Regions from separate parts of the Rhizobium sp. SAFR-030 genome, predicted to be linked through region 1. Evidence: predicted binding sites of a transcription regulator. Region 1 holds the regulator's gene; each other region holds the start of a gene.
What was found. The regulator PhoB, encoded in region 1, activates phosphate uptake and scavenging genes when phosphate is short. The targets are predictions, from matches to a motif close to TGTCATNNANCTGTCAT.
Positions count from the first base shown of each region.

Region 2: a site for PhoB is predicted at 4,749-4,765, ahead of olsB (l-ornithine N(alpha)-acyltransferase). Genes of this name have one in related genera too.
Region 3: a site for PhoB is predicted at 2,589-2,605, ahead of ACR65N_RS02040 (esterase-like activity of phytase family protein). Genes of this name have one in related genera too.
Region 4: a site for PhoB is predicted at 2,686-2,702, ahead of ACR65N_RS10720 (BtaA family protein). Genes of this name have one in related genera too.

Region 1 is NZ_JBPFDO010000005.1:421,238-429,257, reverse strand. It holds gene ACR65N_RS17865 (aspartate aminotransferase family protein) at 1-789, opposite strand, end outside; gene ACR65N_RS17860 (GcrA family cell cycle regulator) at 1,206-1,745, shown strand; gene phoB (phosphate regulon transcriptional regulator PhoB) at 1,897-2,580, opposite strand; gene phoU (phosphate signaling complex protein PhoU) at 2,609-3,319, opposite strand; gene pstB (phosphate ABC transporter ATP-binding protein PstB) at 3,368-4,183, opposite strand; gene pstA (phosphate ABC transporter permease PstA) at 4,197-5,513, opposite strand; gene pstC (phosphate ABC transporter permease subunit PstC) at 5,510-6,994, opposite strand; gene ACR65N_RS17830 (substrate-binding domain-containing protein) at 7,174-8,020, opposite strand, start outside.
Region 2 is NZ_JBPFDO010000005.1:316,660-324,679, reverse strand. It holds gene ACR65N_RS17300 (alpha/beta hydrolase family protein) at 1-801, shown strand, start outside; gene mutS (DNA mismatch repair protein MutS) at 844-3,486, opposite strand; gene olsB (l-ornithine N(alpha)-acyltransferase) at 3,830-4,702, opposite strand; gene ACR65N_RS17285 (ATP-binding response regulator) at 4,810-6,816, opposite strand; gene lspA (signal peptidase II) at 6,873-7,391, opposite strand; gene ACR65N_RS17275 (TrmH family RNA methyltransferase) at 7,388-8,020, opposite strand, start outside.
Region 3 is NZ_JBPFDO010000001.1:389,337-397,356, reverse strand. It holds gene ppx (exopolyphosphatase) at 1-1,106, shown strand, start outside; gene ACR65N_RS02040 (esterase-like activity of phytase family protein) at 1,172-2,530, opposite strand; gene ACR65N_RS02035 (hypothetical protein) at 2,804-3,058, shown strand; gene rnd (ribonuclease D) at 3,119-4,279, opposite strand; partial or broken gene ACR65N_RS02025 (MBL fold metallo-hydrolase) at 4,470-4,610, opposite strand; gene ACR65N_RS02020 (multicopper oxidase family protein) at 4,630-6,030, opposite strand; gene ACR65N_RS02015 (MFS transporter) at 6,111-7,361, opposite strand; gene aspS (aspartate--tRNA ligase) at 7,603-8,020, shown strand, end outside.
Region 4 is NZ_JBPFDO010000003.1:242,728-250,747, forward strand. It holds gene ACR65N_RS10710 (glycoside hydrolase family 25 protein) at 1-560, opposite strand, end outside; gene ACR65N_RS10715 (class I SAM-dependent methyltransferase) at 720-1,391, opposite strand; gene ACR65N_RS10720 (BtaA family protein) at 1,388-2,635, opposite strand; gene ACR65N_RS10725 (serine hydrolase domain-containing protein) at 2,786-4,141, shown strand; gene ACR65N_RS10730 (transglycosylase SLT domain-containing protein) at 4,153-5,085, opposite strand; gene ACR65N_RS10735 (hypothetical protein) at 5,314-5,943, opposite strand; gene ACR65N_RS10740 (pyrophosphate--fructose-6-phosphate 1-phosphotransferase) at 6,007-7,218, opposite strand; gene ACR65N_RS10745 (TerB family tellurite resistance protein) at 7,539-8,020, shown strand, end outside.

The sequences.
Region 1 (8,020 bases):
GGAGGCAGCTTCGGCGGTCGCGAGGCACGCGCCGAAGGGAAAACCGCCGCCGATGCCCTTGGCCACAGCCATGATGTCAGGCGTAACGCCGGACCATTCATGGGCGAAGAACTTGCCGGTCCGGCCGACGCCCGTCTGAACCTCGTCGAAGATCAGCAGCATGCCGTGCTCGTCGCAGAGATTGCGCAGCTGCTGCAGGAATTCCTTGGATGCCGTGCGGATACCGCCCTCGCCCTGGATCGGCTCGATCAGCAGAGCGCCGGTGTTCTCGGTGATTGCCGCCTTGAGGGCCTCGATATCGGCGAACGGCACCTGATCGAAACCGGGCGCCTTCGGGCCAAAGCCTTCGAGATACTTTTCCTGGCCGCCGGCAGCGATCGTCGCAATGGTCCGACCGTGGAAGGCGCCCTCGAAGGTGATGATGTGGAACTTGTCGGGATGACCCTTGGAGTAATGGTAGCGGCGGGCGGTCTTGATGGCGCATTCCAGGGCTTCCGCGCCGGAATTGGTGAAGAACACCTTGTCGGCGAAGGTCGCCTCGACCAGCCGCTGTGCCAGCCGCTCCTGCTCGGGGATCTCGTAGAGATTGGAAAGGTGCCAGACCTTGTCGGCCTGCGCCTTCAGCGCCTCGACAAGATGCGGATTGGCGTGGCCGCAGGAGGTGACCGCGACGCCTGCGCCGAAATCGAGATAGCGCTCGCCCGTCTCCGTCACCAGCCAAACCCCTTCACCACGCTCGAAGCGCAGAGGGGCCCGTGCAAACGTGTCGAAAAGCGCGGCTTCAGCCATGGCGACAGCACTCCTTGGGCATCATCATCTGTGCGGCGGCAACGTCCGCCGAAATCAAAAATGCCGCCCCAGCGGGCGGCGGCTGCACTATCCGCATTCCGCCGACGGCTGTCAACAAATCGCTCCAATTCCGGCGCATTGCCGGGCCATGGCGGTTACGGCGCAGGTTTCGGCCGCTGTGGCAAAAAAGACTCTGTCTGGCAGCAAGTTGGGGAAAACCCGGAAATCGATTCGCAGCGATTCGTACGACTCTTGTCAGCGAGTCCACCGCCCTCTAGGTTAAAGATCAATTACTAGACTGCATGCGGCGGAACTAGTCACCAAAAGTATAGATGTAGTATGCGCGACGAAATTGGTTTCGTCGTAACGGTGAGAGATTCTGTCTTGCTGATGTGTGCTCAAGGCGGAGAGACAGCATGAATTGGACAGACGAACGCGTCGAGAGATTGAAGCGGTTATGGGCCGAAGGGCTCAGCGCCAGCCAGATCGCTGCCCAGCTTGGCGGCGTCAGCCGCAACGCGGTGATCGGCAAGGTGCATCGCCTCAACCTGCCGGGCCGCATCAAGGCCGGCGGGACTTCGGCTGCCGCCCGCACGCCCAAGCGCACTGCGCCGGTGCCACGCGCTCCGGCCTACACCGCTCGCCCGAACGTTGTACCGGCACGCACCATCGGCCGTCCGATGGGTGCAACCGCGGTCAAGGAAGACTTCCAGATCGAGGCGATCAACGCCACCCAGCTGGTGACGACCAATGTCGTGGTCCCGATGGCGCGCCGCCTCGTCCTCACCGAGCTGACCGAACGCACCTGCAAGTGGCCGGTCGGCGATCCGCTGAAGGACGACTTCCACTTCTGCGGCGCTGAATCCTGCGACAACTCGCCTTACTGCAAGTACCACGCACGGCTTGCCTACCAGCCGGTCACCGAGCGCCGCAAGTCCGCGGCCGCACGTGCCTGATACGAGCACAGTCGATGCACTGGTGAAAACGGGCCTTGTGCCCGTTTTTTTGTGGCCTGCGTCCGGCCGGACCGGACGTTCGCCCGCGGCCCACGAAAAAGCCCGACCTGTCGGCCGGGCTTCGTCAGGACAGGCGGATCGCCTCTAAGCGTCAGGCTTCCATGGAATAGCCGGCGCCGCGCACGGTGCGGATCACGTCCTGCATGTTGGAAAAGTTCAGGGCCTTGCGAAGACGACCGACATGCACGTCGACAGTGCGCTCATCGACATAGATGTCGTGCCCCCAGACGCCGTCGAGAAGCTGAGAGCGCGAGAAAACGCGGCCGGGCGACGCCATCAGGAATTCCAGCAGCCTGAACTCCGTCGGCCCCAGACGCACTTCGCGGGCCTTGCGGTGCACGCGGTGCGTATCGCGGTCGAGCTCGATATCGCCGCAGCGAAGCACGCTGGACAGGACTTCAGGACGCGCGCGGCGCAGCATCGCCTTGACGCGCGCCATCAGTTCCGGCGTCGAGAACGGCTTGACGACGTAATCGTCGGCACCGGTCGCCAGACCGCGGACACGTTCGCTTTCCTCGCCGCGGGCGGTGAGCATGAGGATCGGCAGACGCTCGGTCTCCGGACGCATGCGCAGCCGTCGGCAGAGCTCGATGCCGGACACCCCCGGCAGCATCCAGTCGAGGATAAGCAGATCCGGCACGCGCTCCTGAAGACGGATCTCCGCCTCGTCGCCGCGCAGGATCGTCTCCACCTCGTAACCTTCAGCTTCCAGGTTGTAGCGAAGGAGAACGCTGAGCGCCTCCTCGTCCTCGACGACAGAAATCTTCGGCAGCATAATCAGGAACTCCTACAGGTCCGCGCAGCTATTCGGCCACAGCGCCGAGCATGTTGGAGCTGTCGTCCTTGGCCCGCTCGCCGACAGGCTGGGCGCCGGTCGCCATGTAGTAGATGGTCTCGGCAATGTTTGTCGCGTGGTCACCGATGCGCTCGATGTTCTTGGCGCAGAACAACAAATGCGTGCAGGTGGTGATGTTGCGCGGATCCTCCATCATGTAGGTGAGGAGCTCGCGGAACAGCGAGGTGTACATCGCGTCGATCTCTTCATCGCGCTGGCGTATCGCCTCGGCCTTCTGGGCAGACCGGTGCGAATAGACGTCCAGCACTTCCTTCAGCTGCACCAGCGCCAGGTCGGACAGATGCTCCAGGCCGCGGGCCAGCTTGCGCGGTACGCCGGTGCCCTGCACTGCGATCACCCGCTTGGCGGTGTTCTTGCCGAGATCGCCGACCCGTTCGAGATCGGCGGCGATGCGCAGCGTGCCGATGATCTCGCGCAGGTCCGCCGCCATCGGCTGGCGCTTGGCGATGGTGACGATCACCTTCTCCTGGATCTCGCGCTCGGCATGATCGAGAATAACGTCGTCGGAGATGACCTTCTGCGCGAGAGCACTGTCGGAATTGACGAGCGCCCGCACGGCGTCCGAGCACATCTGCTCGGCCAGGCCGCCCATCTCGGAGATGCGGCGATTGAGGTACTTCAGCTCTTCATCATAAGCCGACATGATATGGGATGGCATGTGTCTCTCCTCGGACGAATGGAACCAGTGGCAGGCGGCGCTGTCTGATCAGCCGAAACGGCCCATGATGTAGTCCTGCGTGCGCTGGTCATCCGGATTGGTGAACATCTTGTCGGTATCGTCTTCCTCGACGAGCTGGCCGAGGTGGAACATGGCGGTGCGCTGTGAAACGCGGGCAGCCTGCTGCATTGAGTGGGTAACGATGACGATCGTGTAGTTGGCGCGCAGCTCGTGAATGAGCTCCTCGACCTTGGCCGTCGCGATCGGATCAAGCGCCGAGCACGGCTCATCCATCAGGATGACTTCCGGCGACACGGCGATGGCGCGGGCGATGCACAGACGCTGCTGCTGGCCGCCGGACAGGCCGGTGCCGGATTCCAGCAGGCGATCTTTTACCTCGTTCCAAAGGCCGGCGCGCTGCAGGCTTGCCTCAACGATCTGGTCCATGTCGGCGCGGTTCCTGGCGAGGCCATGAATGCGCGGACCGTAGGAGACGTTCTCGTAGATCGACTTGGGGAACGGGTTCGGCTTCTGGAACACCATGCCGACGCGGGCGCGCAGTTCAACGACGTCGATCGAAGGGTCGTAGACGTCCTCGCCATCGAGCACGATGCGGCCGGTGACGCGGCACTGCTCAATGGTGTCGTTCATGCGGTTGAGGCATCGCAGGAAGGTCGACTTTCCGCAACCCGACGGTCCGATCAGCGCGGTCACGGTGTTTTCGCGGACGTTCAGGTTCACATCGAACAGCGCGCGCTTCTCGCCGTAGTAAACCGATACGTCCTTGCCCACCATCTTGTAGGAAACGTCATTCATTTTCTGATCCAGCGCCTTCTCAACTGCAGCTTCAGACATCATGTTCATTGTCCGTCTCCTTCTACCAACGCCGTTCGAAGCGACGACGCAACAGGATTGCGCCGACATTCATTACGATCAGGAACAGGAGCAGGATGATGATTGCTCCGGACGTGCGTTCCACGAAAGCGCGTTCCGCCTCGTTGGCCCACATGTAGATCTGCACCGGCAGCGCCGTCGACGGATCCATCGGCGTGGTCGGATAGTTGGCAACGAAGGCCACCATGCCGATGAGCAGCAGCGGCGCGGTTTCACCGAGCGCGTGTGCCAGGCCAATGATCGTGCCGGTGAGGATGCCCGGCATGGCGAGCGGCAGCACGTGGTGGAAGATCGTCTGCATCTTCGACGCGCCGAGGCCGAGGGCCGCCGCACGGATCGAAGGCGGGACGGCCTTCAATGCGGCGCGGGTGGCGATGATGATCGTCGGCAGCGTCATCAGCGTCAGCACCAGGCCGCCGACCAGCGAGGCCGAGCGCGGCAGGCCCATGAAATTGATGAAGACGGCAAGACCGAGCAGGCCGTAGACGATCGACGGCACGGCCGCCAGATTGTTGATGTTGACTTCGATCAGGTCCGTCAGACGGTTCTTCGGCGCGAACTCCTCCAGGTAGATGGAGGCCGCAACACCGATCGGCAGCGCCAGCACCAGGACGATCAGCATCATGTAGAACGAGCCGATCAGCGCAACGCCAACGCCGGCCGCCTCCGGGCGGCTCGACGCGCCGTTGAAGAAGATGCCGGAGTTGAAGTGCTTTGCCAGTGCACCCGCTTCGGCGAGCTTGTTCATCCAGCCGACCTGCTGGTCGGAGATCTTGCGGTTCTGCTCGGTCACTTCCAGGTTGATCTGGCCCTTGAAGGCCGAGTCGATGTCACCGGCGGCGAGCAGCGAGACGGTCTGGGTCGTGCCGATGATCTGCGGATTGGCGACGACCATGTCGCGCAGCTGGTTACGCACGCTGTTCGAGATCATCTGGTTGACGGCGCGAAGCTGGGCGGTGTCGCCCTCGCTGACGCCAAGCGCCTTGGCCACGGCGTTGCGCGCGACGATCGGATAGTTCGCCGTCATCAGCTTCTGCGGATCGGTGGCGCGCTGGTTGTCCTTATCGATGATCTGCTCGGAGAACTCGACCGGCACAGTGATCATCGTCTGCTGGAAGGCGGTGTAGCCCTTGGAGACGACCGACCACAGAAGCAGCATCAGGAACAGGATACCGAAAGACAGTGCGGCGATTCCATAGGCGCGGAAGCGGCGTTCGGCGGCGTAGCGGCGCTTGATGCCGATATCCCGGCGAGCAGGCTTGGCTAAGACGCCGGCGGGGGTGGAAACCACGTCGGTCATTCGTACTGCTCCCGGTATTTGCGCACGATGAAGAGCGCGTAGATGTTGAGGCAAAGCGTGATGGCAAACAGCGTGATGCCAAGCGCGAAGGCGACCAGCGTCTGCGGCGAGGTGAATTCAAGGTCGCCCGTCAACTGGCTGACGATCTTGACCGTCACCGTTGTCATCGGCTCGAACGGGTTGAGCTGCATGCGGGCGGCAACGCCGGCTGCCAGCACGACGATCATGGTTTCACCGATGGCGCGCGAGGCGGTCATCAGGAGCGCGCCGACGACGCCCGGCAGTGCTGCTGGCATGACGACCTTCTTGATCGTCTCCGACTTGGTGGCGCCGAGCCCGAGCGAACCGTCGCGAAGGGCGCGTGGCACGGCGGTGATGATGTCGTCCGACAGCGACGAGACGTAGGGGATCAGCATGATGCCCATGACGAAGCCGGCGGTGAGAACGCTTTGTGCCTGAATGAAGTTTGTATAATCGCCGGTCGCCAGACCGTTCAGCTGCGAGGAGAGGTCGCGCAGGAACGGGCCGACCGAGGTCAGGGCGAAGAAGCCGTAGACGATGGTCGGGATGCCGGCCAGGACTTCGAGCAGCGGCTTGGCGACAGCGCGAACCTTCGGCGACGCATATTCCGACATGTAGATCGCCGAGAACAGGCCGACAGGCACGGCGACGAGCATCGCCACAAGGCCGATGTAGAGCGTGCCGGCAAGCAGCGGGATCAGGCCGAACTGACCTTCCGAGGCAGTGGCGCCGGCGGCTGCGAAGCGCGGATCCCAGACGGTGCCGAAGAAGAATTCCCACGCAGGGATGCGGCCGAAGAAGTGGCCGGCTTCCGTCAACATCGACATGACGATACCGATCGTCGTGACGATGGCGATCGACGAGGCGAAGATGAGCGCGGACAGAATGACGTTTTCGACGCGGTTGCGGGCCCGGAAGCGGGGCGCAATGCGGGTGTAGGAGAACGCCGCACCACCCAGCGCCACGAGCAGCACCACCGCTGTCATGACGCGACTGCTGATCTTGCTCATGGCGTTGAGGTCGCCGGCGGACGCGACCATGTAGGGCTCGGGATCGCCGGCGAGTGCGACACCCTTCGTGCCGAGCATCGCCCGCAATTCGACCGGATTGGCGCCGACGCGATCGATTTCCTCGAACGTCAGTACATCCATGCCGCGGGCGAGCGAACTGACCATGCCGAAGCTCAGGCCCTGCTGCGCCTCGGACTGCGCCTTCACCTCTTCGGGAAAGCCTTCACGGACAGTCGAGTTGATGTAGATGGGGCTGACGATCAGCCAGACGGCCAGGACGACCAGCGCCGGCAGTGCGGCACAGACGGCGACGAAGCTGCCGTAATAGCCGGGGCGTGAGTGGAGCCTTGAGGATACGCCATCGGCAATCGACAGGGCGCGCCGTGTGCCGGCGACATAACAGACGACCGCAATGATCGCCAAGACCAATAAAATCAACGATGTGTTCATTACAATCCCCCGGCCTACCGCTCTGGCGGCACGCGTTACCGCACAATTGCCTTCACCGGAACCGAATTATTCGCACGTACGAACCGCGATTTTCGATCCGCTGAGGCCGGTCCCTGTCGGGTCCCCTCAAAGGCCAAAGAAGACGGTCGGCGCCGCACGAGGCGGCGCCGGGTCGTTCGTTACATGGTCTTGCCGGAAGCGAAGTCCTTGCGGACCTGTTCGCGCTGGTCGTCCGGAGCAGCAACCAGGCCGTATTCGGCAAGCGGCGAGTCCGGGCCGACCATGTCGTCGGAGATGAAGAACTCGACGTATTCCTTGAGGCCCGGGATGACGCCCAGGTGTGCCTTCTTGACGTAGAAGAACAGCGGACGGGAAACCGGGTACTTGCCGCTGGCAATGGTTTCGGTCGACGGAACGACTTCCGCGACGGTCGCAACCTTCAGCTTGTCCTTGTTGTTTTCATAGAAGGCCAGGCCGAAAACGCCGAGGCCGGTCTTGTTGGCGGCGATGCGCGCCAGCGTTTCGGTGTAGTCGCCATCGATGTCGACAGCCACGCCGTCCTTGCGGACTGCAACGCACTTGGCGGCAGCCTGCTTGGCATCGGTGATGGCGGCCTTGATCACGTCCGTGGCGCCGGCTTCCTTGCAGCCTTCAGCCATGATCTTCTCTTCGAAGACTTCGCGGGTGCCGTGCTTGGAACCCGGGATGTAGGCGGCGATCGGGCCCTTCGGCAGGGTTGCGTTGACTTCCGACCAGTTCTTGTACGGGTTGGCGACGAGCTTGCCGTCGACGACAACTTCAGCGGCCAGAGCCTTGTAGAGATCCTTCGGCTCGATCTTCATCTCGCCGTTCGACGAGTCCGAGGCAAAGACGATGCCGTCGTAACCGATGCGAACTTCCTGCACGTCGTTGACGCCGGCAGCCTTGCAGGCTTCAGTTTCGCTCTTGTTGATCTTGCGCGAGGCATTGGCAACGTCGATCGTGCCTTCGCCGACGCCCGAGCAGAATGCCTTCAGACCGCCGCCG
Region 2 (8,020 bases), 100 kb from region 1:
AAATTCCCGCTGGTGATCCTCAGCCACGGATCCGGCGGCAATGCTTCAGCGCTCGGCTGGTTGTCGACCGAACTTGCCCGCCACGGCTTCATTGTCGCGGCGCCGAACCACCTGCATTCGACATCCGGCGATTCCATCCCCGTCGAGAGCTTCAAGCTCTGGGAACGCCCGCAGGACATTTCGTCTCTCATCGACCGGCTGACGAGCGACCCGCAGTGGTCGGGTCTCGTCGATCAGGATCGCATCGGCGCCATCGGCTTTTCGCTTGGCGGCACCAGCGTCATGCTGTCGGCCGGAGCCCGGGCCTCGCTCGACGCATTCGATGAGTACTGCGCCGGATCCGACGGCAAGGATGCCGGCTGCAACTGGTTTCAGCACGGAGGTGTCGACTTCTCGAAGGTCGACCGCGAGGCCTTTGAAGGGTCCTACGCCGACCCCCGCCTCAAGGCGGTCGTCGCGGTTGATCCCGGCCTCGCCATGGCCTACCAGCCGGAGAGCCTGAAGACGATGGCGATACCGGTCAAGCTGATCAACCTCGGTGACGGCGACGCGATCATGCCGGGCGTGCGCGCGCAGACGCTGGCAAAGGCCATTGCGGCTGCCCAGTACGCCGCTGTGCCGGGTGCCGTGCATTTTACCTTCCTCGGCGTCTGCAACCCGGATGGCGCAGCGGTCCTGAAGCGCTACGGCGAGGAGGACCCGATCTGCACGGACGGCGGCGATATCCCGCGCGAAGAGCTGCACAAGCAGATCTTCTTCCAGATCGCGGCGTTCCTGAGGAAGGCGCTTGCGGAGCGGTAGGGGCTCCGCCTTCTCCCGGACGTGGAGAAGGGTCGCTCGGCGTCACCCCAGCTGCCTTTTCAACGCGTAGAGCGCGTCCATTGCCTCGCGCGGGGTCATGTCGTCCGGGTTGATCGCCTTCAGCGCCTCTTCGACCTTCGATGGGCCACGCCGCTCCTGTTCGCGGCGCACGGCCACCTGGAAGAGTGGAAGGTCGTCGATCAACTGGCTGGCCGGGTTCTTGCGGTCGGCGTCCTCCAGCTTGTTCAGGACGTCGCGGGCGCGTGCCACCACCGCCTCCGGCAAGCCGGCCAGTTTCGCCACCTGGATGCCGTAGGACCGATCGGCGGCACCTGGCCCCACTTCATGCAGGAAGATCACGTCGCCATCCCACTCCTTGACCCGCATCGTCGCATTCGACAGCCGGCCGAGCTTTTCCGACAGCGCCGTCAGTTCGTGGAAGTGGGTGGCAAACAGGCCCCGGCAGCGGTTTGCCTCGTGCAGGTGCTCGACGGCAGCCCAGGCGATCGACAGTCCGTCGAAGGTGGCCGTGCCGCGGCCAATCTCGTCGAGGATGACCAGCGACCGGTCCGTCGCCTGGTTGAGGATGGCCGCCGTCTCGACCATTTCGACCATGAAGGTGGAGCGGCCGCGGGCCAGATCGTCCGAGGCGCCGACGCGCGAGAACAGCCGGTCGACGATCCCGATCTGCGCCAGTTCGGCGGGCACGAAGGAGCCCATCTGCGCCAGGATGGCAATCAGCGCGTTCTGGCGCAGGAAGGTCGACTTGCCGCCCATGTTGGGGCCGGTCAGCAGCCACAGCGCGCCGAACCCGCCGTCGCTCTTCGGCGACAGGTCGCAGTCGTTGGCGATGAACGAGGTTGCCGACTGCCGCCGGAGTGCCTGTTCGACGACCGGATGGCGGCCGCCCTCTATGCGGAACTGGCGGGACGCGTCAACCTGGGGACGGCAGTAGTTCCACTCTTCCGCCAGGAGCCCCAGTCCGGCGGCCACGTCGATGACCGAAAGCGCCTGTGCACCGGCCTTTATCGCCTCAGCCTTCTGCAGAACGGCACTGGTCATCGTATCGAAGGCGGCAAGTTCGATCGTCAGCGCCTGATTGGCGGCGTTGGCGATGCGAGTTTCAAGATCGGCAAGCTCCGTCGTCGTGAAGCGCATGGCGTTGGCCATGGTCTGCCGGTGGATGAAGCGGGACTTGGCCTCCGGCGTGTCGATCATCGGCCCGGCATTGCCGGCGGTCACCTCGATGAAGTAGCCGAGCACGTTGTTGTGCTTGATCTTCAGCGACTTGATGCCGGTCTCCTCGGCATATTGCAGCTGCAGGCCGGCGATCACCCGCCGCGACTGGTCGCGCAGCGCCCGCACCTCGTCGAGTTCACCATCCGCACCAACGCGAACGAAACCGCCGTCGCGCTTCATGAGCGGCATTTCGTCGGCCAGCGTATCGGCCAGTTGCTGCTCCAGTGCGGCGGGCAGCGCGGCAAGGTCGCCAAGTGCAGCCGAAAGCTCTTCCGGCAGCAATGCGGAACCCAGAAGTTCGGCGATCCGCCGTGCGGCTGACAGGCCCTGACGGATGGCGTCGAGGTCCCGCGGCCCGCCGCGATCGAGCGCCAGCCGAGACAGGGCGCGCGGCATGTCCGGCACGTGCTTCAACGCACCGCGCAGATCGCCGCACAGGGACGGCTCGTCGATCAGGAAGGCGACGCTGTCGAGCCGCCGATTGATCGGGGCTGGATCTGTGAGCGGCGACATCAGCCGCTCGGCCAGCAGGCGGGCGCCGCTGCCGGTGACGGTTCTGTCGATGGCCTTCAGCAGTGACCCGTCCCGATCACCCGACAGCGTACGCGTCAGCTCAAGGTTTGCCCGCGTTGCCGGATCGATGAACAGCGTCGAGGCGCCGCTCTCGCGTTCCGGTGCGCTGAGCGGCGGGCGCTCGGCGATCTGGGTCTTCTCGACATAGGCGACGGCGGCCGCCGCCGCGGCAAGCTCTGCGCGCGAAAACGTGCCGAAACCGTCGAGAGTCGAGACGCCGAAATAGCGGGTGATCCGGGTTTCGGCAGTGGCGCTGTCGAACAGCACGCCTGGCTGCGGCACGGCCACCCGGCCAAGGATGTCGAAGGTCGACTTGAGGTCCGGGTCGTGGAAGACCGTGTCGGGCACGATCAGTTCGCTGGGCTCGATGCGCATGATGTCGGCGAGCAGCCGCAGCGGCGTCGTCTCGGCAAGCCTGAAGACGCCGGTCGAGATGTCGATCCAGGCGAGCGCCATCTGCACGTCGGCCGTGCCCCTGATCCGCGCCAGCGCCATCAGGTAGTTGGCTTGCGACGGCGACAGGAGCTTGTCTTCGGTGAGGGTGCCAGGCGTCACCAGCCGCACGACGTCGCGCCTGACGACGGATTTCGAGCCGCGCTTGCGTGCCTCGGCCGGATCCTCGACCTGCTCGCAGACGGCGACGCGGAAGCCGAGCGAGATCAGCTTCTGCAGATAGTCGTCCGCCGCATGGATCGGCACGCCGCACATCTGGATGTCCTGCCCCATGTGCTGGCCGCGCCGGGTGAGCGTGATGCCGAGCGCCCGCGCCGCTTCCACGGCGTCCTCGAAAAACAGCTCGTAGAAATCGCCCATCCGGTAGAACAGCAGGCTGTCCGGATTGTTGGCCTTGATCTCGATATACTGCTCCATCATCGGCGTCGCCGAGGCGCGGCTTTCCGGCGAGATCAGTTCGGCTGTATTCAAGACTTCTGAGGTGAGGCGTTCCAAGAGGGTCCGGGCCGTTGTCTGTTGCGCAGGATGACCCGCGACACTACCGAGTGTGCGCCCGACAAGACAATATCGGCGCCTCTAAACTTCTCGGATGCCCACAACATGCTGGAGCCGGCATGTCCGGCATGCGCTGACGACAATCGTGAGCGTCGAAGGGCGGAGGCGCCCGGTGCTCCAGGGGGAACAGCCGTCGAGACGGGCCAACCGAGGCTGCTGACCTCGGACGGGACCATCGGCGGATGCGGCGGGCGTTTTCTGTGGTCGGCTAGCTCGGGAAGCGGCCGGCGGCAGTGCCGAAGTGGTTGATGTATCTGCCGGAAATGACCGAGGTCGGCAGCACGATCAGCACGTCGGTGGTGTTGAAGGCCTGGTCGACAACCGCCCCTTCGCCGATCATAGCGCCGAGACGCAGATAACCCTTGATCAGCGGCGGCATGGCGGAAAGCGCCCGCTTCGGACTGACCGCCTCGTCCGGCATCAGGTCCATCTGGCGAAACAGGTCGGGCTTGGCGGAGACGGCCCATTCGCCCTTCGCCCGCACCGAGTGATGAAGGAACGACATTGCCAGCGCATGTTCTTCAGGGCGGACGCCCGGGAAGGAGGCACAGCCGAACATGGCGTGCATGTTGTGCTTCTGAGCATAGGCCCAGTTGCCCTGCCACAGCAGCTCGACGGTCCGCTTGGTGCGATATTCGGGCAGCACGCAGGAGCGGCCAAGCTCCATGAAGCGCTTGTCCGGATGACGGGCCAGCAGCGGCTCGATGTCGAATTCGCAAGCGGAATAGAAGCCGCCATGCGCCATCGCCACTTCCTGGCGCAGAAGCCGGTAGGTGCCGACGATCTGGTCTTCCGGATCGCCGTCCAGCGCCGTATCGACTACCAGCAGGTGATCGCAGATCTCGTCGAAGCTATCGATGTCGCGCTTGCGGCGCATGGCATCGGCCGGCAGTTGCGCGTGCATTTCCTCGACGAAGACACGGAAGCGGAGCGCCTGCGCCGCATCCACTTCACGGGAATTGCGGGCCAGCCGCGTTTCGAGACTGCCGATCCGGCCAAAGACGCCCTCGGCAGGACGCGCCATCGACGGGCCCTGGTCGACGTCGATCTTGGTTTCGCGATCTAACAAATCCATGGTCATGGCGTGTCGCCCGTCCTTAGTACCCGGCCCCATAGAACACCAATCTGCGACAGGAAAGTGACAATGACTGAAGGAGTATACAGCCGGCTGGAGATTTATGACAGTGGTTATGAAACGCGGCGATGCTGTGGCGAGACGGGAACAACGGCGCCGATTTCCTCCAGCAAACGCTGGGGGTCGAGCGGCTTCTGGAGCACGCATCGGGCACCGCCCTCAAGCATCGTTGCGACAAGAGCGGGGTTGGTTTCGCCGCTCAGCACCAGCAACGGCACCCTCTCCAGCAGCTCTCCGGAGACACTCTGCAACGGCAGAAGCTCGGCAAGATCGCCATCTGGCATGTGGATGTCCGAGATGACGAGGGCTGGCGGGCTGTCATGCGCCAGCGCCTGCCGAAGCCCGGCAAGATCCGCCACGTGATGGACGAGGAAACCCGCCTTGCGCAGCATGGCGCCGACCATCAGGGCGCTCACCGGATCATCCTCGGCCAGCAGCACCGACAGGCCGGCCTCCCATCGCTGCGGCTGGGCCGGCATGGAAACCGCAACCGTCTGCCGGCGAACCTCGCTTGAGCGCTGGCTGCCGAACCCGCCGAGCCGTCCGCGCAACACATCGACCAGCGACTGCTCGCGCAGCGGCCTGATCAGCCAGGCGTCATAGGCGTCCCAGGACTGAGTGCCGCGTTCTTCCGGGCTGACCAGCAAGATGCGGCGCAAGCCATCGTTGGCGATATGGTCGGCGTCGGCAATCCGGTGATCGACGACCATGTCGGTGAAGGAAAGGCCCTGGCGTGCGAGCGTATCGATCGCGCGGACTGCCTCTTCGGCCGTTCTGACATGCCGACAGCGTCCGCCGAGTGTCTCGATCGTGGCAATCGTCGCTTCTGCCGCGCTGCCGACGGGCGCCAGCAGGAGGACGCGCGAGGAGCGCAGGAGGAGCATTCGGTCCCTGCCCTCCTTCGGTCCGTCTGCCGAGAGTGCGGGGAAGCGGATGGCAAAGGTCGTGCCCCTGCCCTTGCGGCTGTTGACTGACAGCGACCCGCCGAATTCCTTCAGGATGCGTGCCGAGATCGACAGGCCGAGGCCGGCGCCGCCGCTGCGCTGTGTCGCGGAACCCGCCTGCTCGAATTCGCCGAAGATGCGCTGCTGTTCATCGGCGGTCATGCCCGGCCCGGTATCGGCGACGGTGATGACGATGTCGGATGCGTCGAGCCCGACGCGGATCAGCACGCCGCCCGCCTGGGTGAACTTGACGGCGTTACCGATGACGTTGAACAGCACCTGGCGCAAGCGTGCCGGATCGAAATCCATCAGGTTGGGTACGGCGAAGGAAACGGTGGCGCCAATCTCGATGCTCTTTTCGTGGGCGCGCGGCGCCAGCATCTCGACGACGCTTTCGAGCAGCTGGCGAAGGTTTTCGGCTCGGCTGTTGAGGCGGAAGCGGCCAGCCTCAATGGTCGAATAGTCGAGAAGGTCGTCGACCAGTTGCGCAAGCGCCGACCCCGCCTGCCGGATGCCACCGACATAGTTCGTCTGCTCCGGTGTCAGGCCCGACTGCTGCAACAACTGGCTCATGCCGAGAATACCGTTGAGCGGCGTGCGCAACTCGTGAACGACGGTGGCGAGCTGGCGAGACTTGAGGCTGCTCGCCTCCTCCGCCTGCATCCTCGCATCCTCTCGCTCATGGGCCAGACGACGCTCCGCCGTCACGTCACGCGCGGCACTCAGAACCAGAAGATCGGCGGGATCGGCGCCGCGGACGACGACGTCCTGCCAGGCATAGATGCGGATGCCGTCCCGCAACGCGAATTCGACGTCGCGCGGCAGGCCTGGCTCGGCCGATACCGGCAGCCCAAGCTCCTCCAGCGTGCAGCCTTCGGGTGCCGAACAACCGGTCATCGTCTGGAAGGTCCGGTTGGCGCCACAGATCGTACCGTCGGCAAGACGGATGACCGCTGCGACCTGCAGCAGCTCGTTAGCCTGCAAGAACGCCAGGGATGCGGGAGGCAGATCTTCGGCCAGCGATGCAACAGCCTGCCGATCGTTCGGAACGGATGATCCGAAAGCCTTGCGGAGACGGTCGTGAAGGTCGGCAAGATCACGCATGGAAACATGCATTAGCACATGTTTCCTTCCGATTGATTACGATGCCGGACGACCGACCGCGGCAGTTCTCAGGCGGCGGGCGAGCGCCGGCGCGCGTGCAGGATCTCGTCGAGAACGACGCAAGCCGCGCCGATGGTGATGAAGCTGTCGGCCAGATTGAACACCGCGAAGGACCAGCTCTGCATATAGAACAGGATGTAATCCACCACGTGCCCGTAGAACAACCGGTCCAGCAGGTTGCCGATGGCACCGGCGATGATCAGCGCGAAGCCCGTATGCGCGAGCGGCCGGTCCTTCGGCGTGCGCCGCCACATCCAGATGACGAAGGCGACGATCAGCAGCCGCATGCCGACGATGAACCAGCCCTCCATATCCGACAGCATCGAGAAGGCGACGCCGAGATTGTAGGTCCGGTAGAGGGCGAGGAACGGCACGACGTGCACCGGCTCCTGCAGCGGCAGATAGGCCTCGACCGCCACCTTGATCAGCTGGTCGGCAAGCACCGCGAGAATGACGAAGACCAGGATCGGCATCGGCCGGGAGAACAGCGTGGGCTTCGAGGGTGTCAGTTCTACGTCCGTCGTCATTTGGTCTCCAGGGTCAGCAGATGGCGGCGAGCTTCGAAGAGCATGACGGCAGTGGCGACCGCAAGGTTGAGCGAATCCGCCCTGCCCTGCTGCGGGATGCGCGCCAGCCTGTCGGCCGCCCTGGCAAGCGTTTCCGGCAGCCCGGACTGCTCGTTGCCCATCAGCAGCACCGTCGGCTTGGGGCGGTAGTCGATGGTCCGATAGTCGACGGCGCCGGCAAGATGCGTGGCGACGACCTGGGCGCCGGATCCCTTGCTCCAGCGCAGGAACTCTTCGGCCGTTGCCCGATAGATCGGCAGCGCGAAGACCGAGCCCATGGTGGCGCGCACGGTTTCCAGGGAGAACGGATCGGTGCATTCGCCGACCAGGATGACGCCGGAAGCGCCGGCGGCATCGGCGGTGCGGATGATCGTGCCGAGGTTGCCGGGATCGCGGACGCGGTCGAGCGCGACGAACGTCTCGCCGGATGCCGGCTTGAGGTCTGAGAGACGTTTCCACTGATGCTCGAATATGCCGACCACCATCTGCGGATTGTCGCGCCGGGTCACCGACGACAGCACCTTTTCACTGACCTCCAGCACCAGGCCGCCGCGCGCGATGGTCTTTGCCGCCACCTGCTCCACCAGCGG
Region 3 (8,020 bases), on a different contig from region 1:
TGGACGGCATCGCCGGTGATCTCGGCGGCGGATCGCTGGAATTGATCGACATCAGGGGACGGGAATTCGGCAAGGGAGTGACGCTGCCGCTCGGCGGGCTCCGGCTGGCCGAAACCTCCGGCAACTCCCTGTCCAAAGCGCGCAACCTCGCCAAGGCTGAGGTCCGCAAGGCAGGCTTTCTGGCAAGCGGCGCTGGCCGCACCTTCTATGCCGTAGGCGGCACCTGGCGCAACATCGCCAAGCTGCACATGGAGATCATCCGCTACCCGCTGCACATGATGCAGGGCTACGAGCTGCAGTTGAACGAGATGCAGAACTTCCTCGAGCAGGTGGTTCTGTCGAAGGACAGCAAGGACCCGGCCTGGCAGTCGGTTTCCAAGAACCGCCGGGCGCTCCTGCCCTTCGGTGCCGTCGCCATGCAGGAAGTGCTGAGCGTCATGAAGCCGTCGCGCGTGGTGTTCTCCGCGCAGGGCGTGCGCGAAGGCTATCTCTACTCGCAGCTGCCGATCGAAGAGCAGGAAGCCGATCCGCTGCTGCTGGCCGCCGATGAATTGGCCATCCTGCGCGCCCGTTCGCCCGAGCATGCGCGGGAGCTTGCCGAATGGACCGGCCGCATGGTGCCGGCCTTCGGCGTCACCGAGACCCACGAGGAGAGCCGCTACCGGCGGGCCGCCTGCCTGCTTGCCGACATCAGCTGGCGCGCCCATCCCGACTACCGGGGCCTGCAGGCGCTGAACCTCATCGCCCACTCGTCGCTGATCGGCATCACCCATGCCGGACGCGCTTATCTGGCGCTTGCCAACTACTACCGATTCGAAGGCCTCCACGACGACGGCGCCACCGCCCCGCTGTCGCAGATCGCCACGCCACGGCTGCTCGACCTCGCCAAGCTGCTCGGCGGCCTGCTGCGCGTCGTCTACCTGTTCTCGGCGTCGATGCCTGGCATCGTCAACCATCTGCACTTCCGCCGTTCCAACAGCCCGGATCTCGATCTGGAGCTGGTCGTGCCGCACGAATACTCGGCCTTTTCGGGCGAGCGCCTCGACGGTCGCCTGCAGCAGCTGTCGAAGCTCACCGGCAAGCGGCTGGCCTTCGTCTTCGAATGAGGCTCTGACGGCATCTCTTCAAAGGGCCACTCCATCCGCGGATGGAGTGGCCCTTTGTCGTTTGGTTACTTGGCCGTCAGGAACGCGCCGACTTCCAGCAGCACGAACTCGTTGTCGTCCGCCTTGTCGACGGCGCGGCCGGCCGAGAACGGCAGGTTGTTGTCGTTGCCGACGACGATGTGAGTAGCGTCGACCACATCGACGTTCTCGATGGTGACGAACGGCATGTCGTAGAAGCCTTCACCGCCGCCCTGCTTTGCCTTGCCGTCCGGGTCGGCGATCTTCATCAGGTCGATATAGCCGATCTTGCGGACGGCCTTGCCGACATTGGCCTCCGACATCTCGATCTTGTAGATGCGCTTGTGCTTGGCAGGCTGATCGAAGCAGGTGGCTTCCGGCTTCTTCGGATCGGCGCAGGCCTTGTCGCCGGTGCCGGCACCGTTGTCACGCTCGATCACTAGCGCCGTCGTCGCGTCGATCATGTTGAAGTCGCCGATCGCCACGCCGCCTTCAGTCAGCGGGTAGAGCCAGCTGCGGCCGGTCCAGGCTTTTGACGCGGCATCCAGCTCGACGATGCGCAGGGCCGTCTGGCCGTCGCTCTTCTCGACCGAATTGTCTTCGAGGTAGAGCGGGCCTTCCAGCAGGCCGTACAGCTTGGCGCCGTCCTTCGCCATCGCCAGGCCTTCGAAGCCGCCGGAGCGCTTGATGTTGAAGGCGGCCGGCTTGGCAGTCGGATTGGCCGGCACCGAGAGGAGAGCGTTGTCGGGCGAGGTGACCGGACGGCCATCAACCAGCGTCGCGATCACGTCGGTCAGTTCACCCTTGGCGTCGAACTTCAGGAGATAGGGGCCGAACTCCTCGCCCACCCAGAAGCCGTCGGCGGTCGGCTGGATCGACTCGACGTCGAAGTCGGCGCCGGTCAGGTAGCGCTTGGCCGCGCCTTCCATGGCGATCGGGAAGGGCGCCTTCTTGTTCGGGTCGCTGAGAAAGACCGTGCCGATGCGCTCGACCTTGCCGGCCTGCCAGTCGAACCGCACGTGATGCAGCATCAGCATGGCGTCGCTGGAAGTGGCCTTCGAACCAAAGCCATTGTCCGAGAGTGTCCAGAACGTGCCGTCGGACATTGCCTTGATGCCTGAAAATCCCTGCAGCGGCTGCCCCTTGAACGGCAGCGACAGGCCGGTGAGCCGCGCGCCGTCCTTGCCGGGAACGGTGTCGAGCGCTTCGGTGCGCTTGCGATCGGCGGTGGTGAACTTGCCGGAGGTCTTGAGGAATTCTGGCGCGTCCTGCGGCGCTTCGATCATCGTGTTGGCAGGCACGATTGCCTGGGCTGCGAGCTTGGCAGGGAAGGCCATTTCGTCGGCTGATGCGCCGACGCTCATGATGGCCAGCAGGGCGACGGAAGCGAAAAGCGATCTGGTCATGGGAACCACCTGTGAGTTTGAGAACAGGTTCCTCCTAAGCGGTCGCCGTGACATGCGGTTGACGGATTTGCGACGGCTCAACTTCGACGGCCCGCGACGCGCCCACCTTTGGCGACGAGCAGCAGTTAGCGCCGAGAGGGATGATCCAGCCGGACTGTTCACGGAATTGCGACGCAGTGGTCATCGAAGCGGCGTTGCGGTCGAGGAACACCGCTCCCATCTCTGTCCCATGCAATGGCGCATCGCGCCTTGCGGCTACAAAGGACAACTTCCATGAAAACCATATTGACGGGCGCGCTTCTGGCGCTTCTGATCGGCGCTCCCAGCGCCTTCGCAATCGAGCCCATTCCGGGCAGCATCACCTACAACGGCCAGCCGCGTGCCAAGCTTACCAAGGCCCCGATCGGCAGCACCGTCTACAACGACTTCTACGACGGTGGGCAGCGTTACCACGAAACCTACGTGATCCAGCCGGATCGCAGCCTCAAGCTGGTTTCGCGGCAGATCATCAGCTTCCCGAACGACTGAGCCGGGAAGCTTCTCTGCCTGACAGACCGAGGGCTCGTGAAAAACGAGCCCCTTGGCGGGTCAGACGGCGTCCGGCGTGAGCTCAACCAGTTCGACCTTCTTGTCGATGAAGCGCAGCGCCAGCGCGCCGGAGATCAGCTTCAGCGCCGGTTCGCCGAACAGGTCGCGACGCCAGCCTGAGAGCGCCGCCACCTCGGCAGCCTCGCCTTCGGCTGCGATCTTGTCGAGATCGTCGCTGTTGGCGATCACCTTGGCGGCAACCCCGTGTTTCTCCGAGATCAGCCGCAGCAGAACCTTCAGCAGCTCGACCGCCGACTGCGCGCCTTCCGGCGCATGCACGTGCTTCGGCGCGTGCGGCATGTCCGTCTTCGGCAACGCCAGGGCGGAATTCACCGCGTCCAGGATGGCAGCCCCCGAGGATGAGCGCTCCCAGCCCTTCGGCACCGTGCGCAGGCGCGCCAGTGCGTCGATATCCTTCGGCTGCTGCTGAGCGATCTCGAAGATCGCATCGTCCTTGACGACGCGCGAGCGGGGAACGTTGCGGCTGCGGGCCTCGCGCTCGCGCCACGCCGCCACGTGCTTCAGCACCGCCAGCTCCTGCGGCTTGCGCAGCCGGGATTTGAGCCGCAGCCAGGCATCGTCCGGATGCATGTCGTAGGTCGCCGGGTTTTCGAGGACAGCCATCTCCTCGCTGACCCAGGTCGTGCGTCCCTGCTTTTCCAGCTGATCCTTGAGGCTCAGATAGACGTCGCGCAGATGCGTGACGTCGGCGAGCGCATAGTCCAGCTGCTTTTCGGTCAGCGGCCGCCGGCTCCAGTCGGTGAAGCGCGACGACTTGTCGATCTGGACGTTCTTGGTCCGCTGCACGAGCTGGTCGTAGGAGACCGAATCGCCAAAGCCGCAGACCATCGCCGCAACCTGCGTGTCGAAGATCGGGTGCGGGATCAGCTTTCCCAGATTATAGACGATTTCGAGGTCCTGGCGCGCCGCATGGAAGACCTTGACCACCGCCGGATTGGCCATCAGCTCGAAGAACGGCTTCAGGTCCAGCCCCTTGGCCATCGGGTCGACGATGACTTCCAGGTCCGGACTTGCCATCTGGATCAGGCAGAGTATCGGCCAGAAGGTGGTCTCGCGCAAAAATTCGGTATCGACAGTGACGAATTCCGATTGGGCAAGCTTACGGCAGGCGTCCTCGAGGGCGGCAGTTGTGTCAATCATCAGCTTCGTTCAGGCAGTAAAACTAAGGGGTCAGCTTTCCTTTCCCTTTCCCTTCGCGATGTCAACATGAAGAGCGGTTCTTCTATTCTGCGGCAGCAGGTATTGCGTGATTTAACCGCCGGATGCGTCTTTTTCCACGCGGCGCTTGCTCTGCCGCAGGCTGTCGATGTTGTCGCGGCGGACCTGCTCGTAAGCCGAGCCCGTAGGCGCCGTCGTCGAGCCAGTTCCGGCGCGCCGAATGGAGTCGCTTGCCGTCTATCCGGCCATCGTAATAGGCGAAGACGCCAGGTCCCGCTTCTGTCATCCGCAGCGTCTTGTTCATCTCGCTCATGATGACTGTCCCTCGGGTCCTAGACGACCCGCACATAGCTGGTCATGCCGGTCTTCTGGTGCTCGATGATGTGGCAATGCATCACCCAGTCGCCGGGGTTGTCGGCAACCAGCGCAAGCTGGACCTTTTCGTCGGGAAGCACCAGGTAGGTGTCGGTGATCAGCGGGCTCACCGGCCGCACGCACGACGAGACGACCTGGAAATTCATCCCGTGCAGGTGGATGGGGTGTAGGTGAGGGGTGGTGTTCTGCAGGTTGATCAGGTAGCTGCGGCCGCGCTTCATCTCGGCGAGCGGCGCCGTCGGATCGGCCGTGTCTCCCGGCCACGGCACCTTGTTGATTGCCCAGAACGAATAGCCCAGCGATCCGCAGAAGGATTCGCGGGATGCGTTCTCAGCCGTGGCGCTGAGGATCAGCGGGATCTCCTCGGCATTCCTCAGGTCCGGCGCCTCGAACGGATTGGCGGCGAGCGGCGGCGTGTCGCGGATGTCGCGCTTCAGGGAAGAGCCGGTCGACCGGAAGCTGGCAACCGTCTTCGCCGTCGACGGCCGGATGTCGACGAGTGACGCCGTCTGACCTTCGCCGTCAGGCATCCGCACCACCAGGTCGGCACGCTGGCCGGGGCCGATCACCAGCGTCTGGAACGGTTGCGGAGCGGGCAGCGACTGGCCGTCGAGCGCCACGACCAGCGCCTCGGCGCCGTCCAGCCTCAGCGAGTAGATGCGCGTCACGTCGGTTGCTGCCAGCCGTACCCGCACCAGCCCGCCCGGCGGTGCATCGAAGGACGGCTGCACCTGCCAGTTGGCGCCACGCACCGTGCCGAATGTGCCGTTGCGGGCGGCGTCGCGCGGCTTGAAAGCCTCGATGAACTGGCCGTCGTCACCCAGACGCCAGTCGCGCAGGTTGATGGCGATCTCCGCATCGAACTGCGGGTCCGCCGGATCCTCGACGATCAGCAGGCCCGCCATGCCGCGGCCCATCTGCGTCAGCGTGTTACAATGCGGGTGGTACCAGAAGGTGCCGGCGTCCGGCGGCGTGAACCGGTAATCGAAGCTGTCGCCCGTGTAGACGTAGGGCTGGGTGAGGAAGGGAACGCCGTCCATGCGGTTGTCGATCCGCAATCCATGCCAGTGGATGGTCGTCGGCTCGTCCAGCCGGTTGGTCAGTCGTGCGTGAAAGGGTTCGCCGCGCTTCATCCGCAGCACAGGCGGCATCGGGTCGGCACCGGCGCTTCCGTCGCCCCAGCTCATCACGCCGCGGGTCGGGTGCCGGCCGTCGAGCACCGCCTCTGTCAGCCGCGCTTCGAGCACGGTCGGGCTGCCGGCATCGCTCGCGTAAAGACGCGCGGCTCCAAGCCCGGCGCCATAGGCACCAATCCCGGCGCAGGCCTTCAGCAATGTCCTTCGAGAAAGTCCGACCATGGCGCCTGTCCGTGGAAGCGTCGCCCGTTCTCCTTAAAGATGAGCCGCTGCCTCAGCAATAGACAAGCTGCCGCAGGCCGTCATCCGCGCGGCGGCTCCTTGGGGTCATCACCCGGTGCGCCGGCCAGCCGGCTGAAATAGGCCGAGGTGCGCAAGAGCGCCCGGAAGCGGCCCGGTCGCTGTTCCGGGGGGATCGCCGGCCGGGTGCGGATGCGCACCATCGTATAGGCAAGGAAGCCGATGAAGATGAACGAGGTGTAGATGAAGAACACCGACGGGCCGACGAACTGCAGCAGCAGCGCGGCCAGCAGCGGTCCGATCGTCGCGCCGATCGACCAGAAGAACAGCAGCCCCGCCGACACCAGCGCATGCTCCCCCGGCTTTGCGTGGTCGTTGCCATGCGCCGAGCACAGCGAATAGAGCGGCATGGCAAAGGCGCCATAGACGAAAATGCCGACGATGTTGGCGGTCTCCGCTGTTCCGGCGAAGAACGACAGATATGCGCCGGTGATGATCGTCCCGACGGTCGCCCAGATGATCACCTTGCGCCGGTCGAACCGGTCGGAATAGAGGCCGAGCGGATATTGCAGCACCACGCCGCCGATGATGCCGGCGCTCATGAAGGTGGCGATCCCCGTGACGCTCATGCCGATCTCCTGCGCATAGATCGGCCCGATATTGCGGAAGGCGGCCATGCTGAGGCCGACCGCAACGACGCCGACCACCGACAGCGGCGAAATGCGCCAGACCTCCAGGATGTTGACGTTGAGCGCTTCGGGCGGCGACGGGCTGGATTTGTCGAAGACCGAGATCGGCACCAGCGACAGGGCCATGGCGATGGCGATCAGCGAGAAGATCACCGGACCCTCGATGCCGACGGTCGGGATCAGGTATTGCGCGGCGGTCACCGAACTGAGATCGACCAGCCGGTAGACGGACAGCGTGCGGGCGCGGTTGGCATTGGTGACCTTGGCGTTGATCCAGCTTTCCACCACGGCAAACAGCGTGGCGACCGAGATGCCGATGGCAAAGCGCATGAGCGCCCAGAAGATCGGCGAGACGATCAGCGGCATCAGGATGGAGCAGCAGGCGGCGATGGCCGCCATGGCCGCAAACGTGCGGATATGGCCGATGGAGCGAAGGATGCGTGTGACTGTGAGGCAGCCGATGGCAAAGCCGATGCTATAGCCGGCGCCGATCAGTCCGATGGTCGTCGGCGCAAATCCTTCGGCCGACCCGCGCAGCGCGATATAGGTGCCCTGCAGCCCGTTGCCGCCGATCAGGATGCCGGCCGTCACGAGGAGGGGAATCAGCGGGCGGATCTGGCTCATGCGGATATCCGGGATCGGGTCTGCGGAGGGGGTGGGACGGCGAAGAGCCGTCAGACGGGGCGGGGTGATGCGATGGTTACCGTCTTAGACAAGCCCGCTCTTGAAAAACAGCCGAAAACTCGCCACACCGGTGCTCAGCCTTGACAAATCGGGCAGGCCATGCGCTTTTCCGCCCGATTTTCCCCCTGTCGGCCGAGACCTGATGCTTTGTGCCGGCACCCGTGATTCCAGGATCTTCGAAATGCACCGTTACCGCAGCCACACCTGTGCCGCCCTCCGGAAATCCGATGTCGGCCAGACCGTCCGCATCTCCGGCTGGGTCCACCGCGTTCGCGATCATGGCGGCCTGCTGTTCATCGACCTTCGCGACCACTACGGCATGACGCAGATCGTCGTCGATCCCGACAGCCCCGCCTTCAAAGCTGCCGAAACGGTGCGCGGCGAATGGGTCATTCGCATCGACGGCACCGTCAAGGCGCGCTCGGACGAGACCGTCAACAAGCAGATGGCGACCGGCGAGGTCGAGCTATACGCGCAGGAGATCGAGATCCTGTCGGAGGCCAAGGAGCTTCCGCTGCCGGTGTTCGGTGAGCCGGACTATCCGGAAGATATCCGGCTCAAGTACCGCTTCCTCGACCTGCGCCGCGACACGCTGCACA
Region 4 (8,020 bases), on a different contig from region 1:
ACCGAGGTGTAGATGATCGGCCGCTTGCCGTAGTGCGCCTCCAGCCGGTCCATGAAACGGCTCATGGAGACGCGGACGGCCTCCGGATCCGGGCGCGTGCGACAGGTCGGCGAGGCAGGGTTCCATTCGACGTCGAGAACCGGCGGCAGCTGCACCGCCTGCTTCGGCACATTGGCGATGAACCAGTCGGCCTGCTCGTCGGCGGTGGAGCAGAAATAGTAGAAATGATAGGGCGCCAGCGGCAGGCCGGCAGCTGCAGCACTGCGCCAGTTCGTCTCGAAGGCCGGATCGATCCTGTCCTTGCCCTCGGTCGCCTTGATGAAGACGAAGGAAACACCGGACTGCCTGACCTTCGGCCAGTCGATGCGGCCGCTCCACTTGGAGACGTCGATGCCGTGCACCTGGTGACGGTCCGGTCCCTTGGTGCCGAAGCTCTGCGGATCATTGTCCTTGAACTTCGACGGTCGAAGGGAATTCGTGTCCATCAGGTCGTAACTTGCCGAGGTGCAGCCGCTGGCAAGGACGGCGCAGGCGAGGATGGCGATCAGTGGCCGAAGCATGGACGTCCCGTATGAAGCGCTGAGGTGCCGCGTGTCGAAGAGCACGACGCGCAGGCTGAATGCCTTGCTAGCGATAACGCCGTAAACAAACCGTTTGATCAAGCGGAAACATTGGGCGGGTGCCGTCGCCTCTCGGCAGAGGCATTGATGTCGGCGGGTTCAAGCCGTGCGCCGGACGACCGCGTGCCACGCGTAGCCTCGCCCGATCGAGGTGAATGTCATATCCGCACCGCGGTTCTCCAGCCGCTGTTCGAGCGCCGTGACCAGATCCGCGCGCGGTGTCACATGAAAGCGGGTCAGCCATGAGCGGAGGCCGGCGCGGAACCATGCCGGCAGGTTCTCCTGCTGACCGAAGTCGACGATGTGCAGAGATCCGCCGGGACGGAGCGCGAGGAGGGCCGCATCAAGCGCTGCCTGCCAGTCCGGGATCATCGACAGTGCGTAGGAGATCAGCACGCGGTCGAAGCCGTCCACGCCAAATTCCATCGTCGAGAACCGCGTCGCGTCGGCAACTTCCAGGACCGGCTGCACGGGCTTGCCGCGGAAATTGGCGTCAGCGGAAGCCAGCATCTCGGCGGAGATATCGAGACCGTGGAGGCGCGCCGTCGGATACTGGCGATGCGCGAGGAGAAGGTTGCGGCCGGTGCCGCAGCCGATTTCCAGCAGCGTGCCGTGCGCCGGGACGTGCAGCTCGCGGATCGCATGGTCGCGGCCCAGCAGATAGTATTTGCGCGTCAGGTCGTAAACGTGGCGCTGGTAGCGATACATCCGGTCCATGCGCAGCGCGTGGTCGTCCTCGCGCATCGGATCGAGACCGTGCGGGGCGCTCATTGCGCCCGCTCATAGATGTGGAAGCCGCCGTAGATCGCCGAACGGTCCTGCCGGTTGAGGCGCAGTGACGGTTCTTCGAGGTAGCGCCATTCCGCATCGAGCGCCGGCGAGAGGCGCCCGGCGATGACGCTTCTTTCCGCAGCAGTGCGGAAGATCACGCGGGCGCCCGGTGCTGCCGTGCGGGTGATCTCCGTCCACAGCTCGTTGAGCTGGGTGTCGTTCATCCAGTCCTGGGCATCGAGGAGAACGTAGCGATCGACGGCGCCCGCCTGCTTTGCGGCGAGAAGCTCGGTGAAGGTGGCGTGGTGGACTTTTACCCGGCCGGCATTGGCGCGGATGGCGGCGTAGTGCTCGGGCCGCAGATAGGTCGGAAGCGTTCCTTCATGCGGCTGCGGGTAGCGACGGACGAAAGCCTGCCAGGCGAAGTAGTTGTCGCGCAGGGGAAAGTGGCAGGCGAGCTTTTCCAGCCGCTGGCGCAGCACAGGGGCGATCGAGCCATCAGCTGCGAGGCTCGCGAGCTCGTCATACTGCCGCGGCGGGATGCCGAGGCCGAAGAGCGAGCTCTTGGCACTGGTCAGCCAGCGGATCAGCGGCTTGTCGAAGAGCGGCGCGATCTGGTCGTCGAAGAACTGCCGCTGCTCGCGCAGCGATCGCGCCTGCGCCATCGTCGTCAGATCGACGCCGTGCAGCCGTGCCAGAAGATGGCCGGCAGCAATGAAGCGGCCAAGCAGCCCGGTGCGGTAGATGTTGCGATCGAGGACGCCGACCCTGCGGCGGCCGGAGAGTGTGCGGCCCTGCCAGTAGGCGCGGGTGGTGGTGTCGAGCCTGGCGGCGATGAACCGGTCGAAGGCCTGGCTGTTGCTCGTGGCGCCGGTTGCCGACAGCAGCCGAACCACGTCGCCATGCGCCGGGAGCGCCTCGAAGGCGGCAAGCTTCAGCCGGTTGAGGGCGATGTGGTGGGGGTTGAGGTCGACCACATCGATCGAGCGCGGGGCGCGGGAGAGATAGGCCAGCATGTTGCAGCCGCCAGAGCCGATGGTGACGATGCTGTGGCCTTCGGCGAGCTGCATGCCTTCCATGTCGACATCCGGATCCTCCCAGATCTGCGGATAGACGAGGCCCGAAAACAGGAGGCCGAACAGGCGTTCCGACACGCCGTTCTTCGACAGAGCCTTGTGTTGCAGGAGGGCGGTCTTCAGCTTTCCGTTTTTCCGAAAGCGCGCTTCCGATGCCATTTCCGCCATGTCGAATCCCCCGTCTGGCTTGGAATTCTTCAAGCCTGTAGTTCCGCGCTGCTACAGTTTGATGACGCAGGCGCACCGGGAGAGACCAGCCGACGGGCTTTCCTTCGACGGCGAATGCTGATTGCATGCGGCGCCAACCGGAGGAACCGCATGCGCCTCGTCAAAGGCCTCATGAGGATCTTTCTGCTGATGCTGGTGGTCGTCATCGGCGCCGGCATTGTCTGGCTCTACGCGGTGCCGCCGGAACTGCTCAGGGTCGGCAGCGGCTATGCAGCCAAGATCGTCTGCTCCAACGTCTTCATTGCCCACCGCCCTGAGGCGGAGGTGCTGGCGGATGACGTGCAGGCGCCCGGCCATCCGCTGCTGCGGCTGATGCGCGTCAGCGTCGACCGGGAAGCTTTGCGGGTGCGCACCGCCTTGATCGGCGGCATTGCACCGAGCGAGGCCGTCTACCGGCCGGGCCTCGGCTGCAGCGTCCAGCCCGCCGGAAGCCGCACCGCTGCAATCTCTGCGCCCCCGCCACCGCCTGCGAGCCCGGAGACTGCATCGCGTGCATGGCCGGACGGCGAGGCGGTCACGTCGATCGATCCGGTTGCCGCTGTGCTTGCCCGCCCGGACCTGACCGGGTCGGGCATGCGGGCCGCGGTGGTGGTGAAGGACGGGCGGATCGTCGGCGAGGTCTATGGCGAAGGGTTTGACCGGGACACGCCGCTGCTCGGCTGGTCGATGACCAAGACGGTGAATGCATCGCTGATCGGCAGGATGATCCGCGACGGACGCATGACGCTGGAGGACAGCGGGTTGCTGCCGCAGTGGCGGCAGGATGCCCGACGGGAGATAGAGCTTCGGCACCTGCTCGCCATGGAGAGCGGGCTTGCCTTCAACGAGGAGTACGGCTCGGTCGCCGACGTCACGCGGATGCTCTACCTGGAACCGGACATGGCGAAATTCGTCGTCGCACTACCTCTGGCGGAGAAGCCGGGAGAACGGTTCGGCTATTCCTCCGGCACTGCAGTGCTGCTGTCCAGGCTGTGGATGGATTGTCTGCAGGATCCGGCCAGGGCCCTCGGCTATCCGCGGGAAGCGCTGTTCGGGCCGCTCGGCATGCGCAGCGCGGTGATGGAACCCGATGCCGCCGGGACGTTCGTCGGCAGTTCCTACATGTACGCGACGGCCCGCGACTGGGCGCGTTTCGGCCTGTTTCTGGCGCAGGACGGCGTCTGGCAGGGACAGCGGCTGCTGCCGGAAGGCTTCGTGTCGCAGATGGGTGAGGGAACAGTGGCTTCGGGAGGCATCTATTCGAAGATGCAGACGTGGCTGCCACGGCTGAACGAGAGGCATCTTCTGCCGGCCGACACGTTTTCGCTGGAAGGCCATGACGGCCAGTCGGTGACGGTCATGCGATCTGAAAGGATGGTCGTCGTGCGGCTCGGCCTGTCGCCCTGGTGGGCGCGGTATCGACCGGCAGCGCTGATCGCGGAGTTGTTGAAAGCGGTGCCTGATTAGGGCCTCGCCGCCTACTTCAGCACGTGCAGCATGTTTTTCTTCTTGGCGTCGTAGTAGTAGCCGCGCGCATAGTTCTTGACGGCGCCGTCGCTGTCGTTGTCGGCAACCAGCCAGGCGCCGCGCAGATACTTGATGGCGTAGCGCAGGTTGGTCTCGGCATCCAGGAGGCCCGAGGCCGGTCCGTCATAGCCCATCGACTTGGCGGTCGAATACTTGATCTGCATGAGGCCGAAGAAGCCGCGCTTGTTGTAGGCCTTCGGGTCGTAGCGGCTCTCGCGGTGGACGACGCGGTGGACCAGCGATTCCGGCACACCGTAGAGCCCGGCATAACGCTTGATCAGCTTGTTGAGCTCAGGGCTGCTGGTGTCCGCCTTGCGGGCGATCGGGCCGCCGGGTGCCGGTGGGAAGAAGTCGGTCGACATGACCGAGACCGGCTGGCTCGGACCTGCATAGGCGACCATCGACGAAGGTGTGGATGCTGCGATCCGCGGACGCGGCGTCGGGATGGCTGCAAACGGCGTGGTGACATCTTCCGGCAGAGCCTTCGGGGCAGATGCAAGCGTCGGTGCCGAAAGCGACTGGGCAGCGGTCGTCGGACGGGTGACGGTCTGCGCCGTTGCCATGTCGATCGCCTGCAGCGCGCCTGTCTTGGAAACCGATGTCGGCGCAACGGCCAGTGCCGGCGTCGCGACCGGTGCGTCGCTCGTCTGCAGCGATGCCATGACCGACTGGTTCTGCGCCTGAAGAGCCGCGGTGCCGGTCGGCAGTGCAAGAACGTGAACGCGGGTGCCTTTTTCGAGAACCGCCGTCGTCATGCCTGCCGGCACTGCGACCGGGCCGGTCGCTGCAGCGATTTCGGTGGTCGACAGTCGACCCGTCTTCGGAGCAGTAGCGGACGCAACCTGCGCTTCACCGGCAACCTTGGCGGCGGACGGATCCGTCACCGCCACGTCGGCCGGCGTTGCGCCGTCTGTCTTCGATGCCGACTGAACGCTCGAGCAACCTGAAACTGCTCCACAAATCGCAACGGCTACAACTGCGTTGCAACCGAGAAATCGGGTAATCGCCATCGGTCTCACTCTCATGAAGATGAATGCCCCACGCCCGCCGGTATCCGACTGTCCATTAAGGTTCATTAACGCATGACCGCATCCGCAGCAAGACGTTGCGTGTCATGCGGCAATCCGGCGATATCCGGCAGTCACCGCACGGCTTGCTATAAATCGCGTTCGAGGCTTGCGCGAAGCTTGATTGCGACGACGGACGCGCAGCATTTGCCGGGCGACGCTTTCGGCGATCAGCAGCTGGAGGAGGGGAGCAACGAGCACGGCCGGGAGGAGGGCGATGCCGGCTGCGCTGAGGAACTGTAGGGGAGAAACGCTTGATTCGGCGGTCTGCAGGAAGATCGCCAGGAGCGCCAGCACCAGTCCGGGCCGGCCGGCCTCGACGACGATCTGCCCGAGTGTCCGGATGGTGCCCGACTGCCGGAGATTGTCGTTGTCGGCCATCCGGTTGACGAAACGTCGCTGCTGCGAGCGCATGACGAAGATCATCAGAACGACGAGCCCAAGCCAGGTGAAGGTCTCGATCATCGCCGGCATGGTGGATCGCAGGGCGAGATATGCGGCACCGGCACAGAAGGCGGCGGCGACATAGCCGATCCAGATGGCCGGCAAGAGGAGAAGCGATCTCGCGCGGCCACGGGCATGGACATGGTCGCGCAGCAGGCGGCCGCATGGCGACGGCAGCAGGAAGACGAGCAGGGCCGTGGCTGCAACCATCAGCATGGTGTGAATGCTCATCTTCTCCTCCCGCACCGGCAAGACGTCGTCTTCCCGGTCATTCCTGTGCCCAACGCGATCTGATCAGGCCGGCCTGTAGGACTGGCCGATGACGTCCATTACCTCTGCGAACCACGGCGCCGACAGATCGAAATGCTTTCCACCCTTGATACGCGGGAATTCGATGGTGCGCAATTTCCCATTCTGTCCCTCGTCATGCCCGGTCACGCCGGAAACTCCGTTGAGGGCGCTTTCGACGGCCAGATCGACCATGCCCTGGATGAGGCGCAGGTCATCGCTGTTGGCGGGGGCGGAGCGGGCGTAATAGCCGGACTTCTGCACCATCGAACGCTCCGCTCCGAGCAGAGTTGCAAAGTGCTGCTGGAACCAGCCGCCAACATTGATCGTGTCGATCTTGACGTGGCCGAAGGCGTCGCGCTTGACGGCTTCACCGGATGCCTCGCGCTCGGCAACGATGGTGTCGAGGCCGGCGCCTTCCGAGACGAACAGGGTCACGTAGCCGCACGTGTCCATGATCCCACGGAGCCGTTCGGCTTCCGCCTCGAGATCGAAGGCGATCTCGGGCAGGTAGAGCCCGTCGATGTTCTTCATCTGGCTGTTCATCATCAGCCCCTCGACATACTCGTTCGACCGGGTCTCCTGGATGTAGGCGCGGGCGGTGGCGGCGGTCAGCCAGCCGCAATGCCGGCCCATGACCTCGTGGATGACCAGCGTGCGCGGCGCAGCACTCTGCTCGTTGCTCACATGGTCGAAGAAATGCGCGCCGACTTCGGCCGCGGTCCAGGCGCCGAGCGACTGGCGGATCGGCACGACGTCGTTGTCGACCGTCTTCGGCAGGCCGACCACCGTCAGGTCGTAGCCGTTGGCGGCAAGATAGGAGGCAAGGTCCGCCGCCGTGGTGTTGGTGTCGTCGCCGCCGATCGTGTGGAGAATGGTGATCCCGTCGGCGGCAAGCCGGTCAGCCGCCACCTGCAACGGGTTCTCGCCTTCCTTCACCAGGCCGCGCTTGACGCAGTCGGCGGCATTGGTCAGCTTGACGCGGCTGTTGCCGATCGGAGAGCCGCCGTAGCGATGGAGAAGGTGGGCGCGCTCGCGCATCGTCGGGTCGATTTCGATTCGATCGCCGAGCAGCAATCCCTGGTATCCTGACCGGTAGGCGACCAGTTCGAGCTCCGGCGCGACATCGGTATAGCGCTGGATGAGACCGCCGACCGCGGAGGAAAGACACGGCGCAAGTCCGCCCGCAGTCAGCATCGCCACTTTCTGTTTCGCCATCGAACCTCCTTCGCGCCGTCGCGCCTATGCGTCTAAGACTGGTCAAATGGATGCGTCACGAGGCCGCGGCTGTAAAGTGAATTTCTCAAGAATTTCCGTCATTTCGCCTGGTTTTTGGAACAGTCCGCAATTCAATCGGTTCAAAACATGTGACCGGCCACGGCGGCCTACGAGCGCTTCACAGGAGGTTGCCTAAAGCCGCTCCGGGCGCCGATCGCGGCGCTACCGACGGCCCCGTGCCGGTCCAGGATGACAAAAAGTTAATCGGGGGGAAGTCGCCGGCAGCTTGCCAAGGGTGCCGGAATTTGATGTGGTGCAGCATGTTCTTAGATTTCGCCTGCCTTCAGTTGAATTCGTTGTGGGAGCGGCTGCTGGGCAGTGTCGGCGACGCCGCCAACAACGCCCTCTCGCGGCTTGTCGAGGCTATACGGACGCTGTTCGAAGGCGATCCGGAGACCCGTCGCCAGGTTTCGTTCTCGGTTGCCATCATCGCCCTGTCGGCAAAGATGGCCAAGGCCGATGGCGCCGTGGTCGAATCCGAAGTCCAGGCCTTCCGGCAGATCTTCGATTTTCCGGAAGAGGAAGCGCGCAACGTGGCGCGGCTCTACAACCTCGCCCGCCAGGACGTTGCCGGCTACGAAGCCTATGCGGAAAAGCTGTCGAAGCTGTGCGGGTCTGGCGAGCAGAACTGCGAGATGCTGGAAAGCGTCGTCGACGGCCTTTTCCATATCGCCAAGGCCGACGGCATGGTGCACGAGAAGGAACTCGCCTTCCTGTCGCGCATCTCCGAGATCTTCCGCAT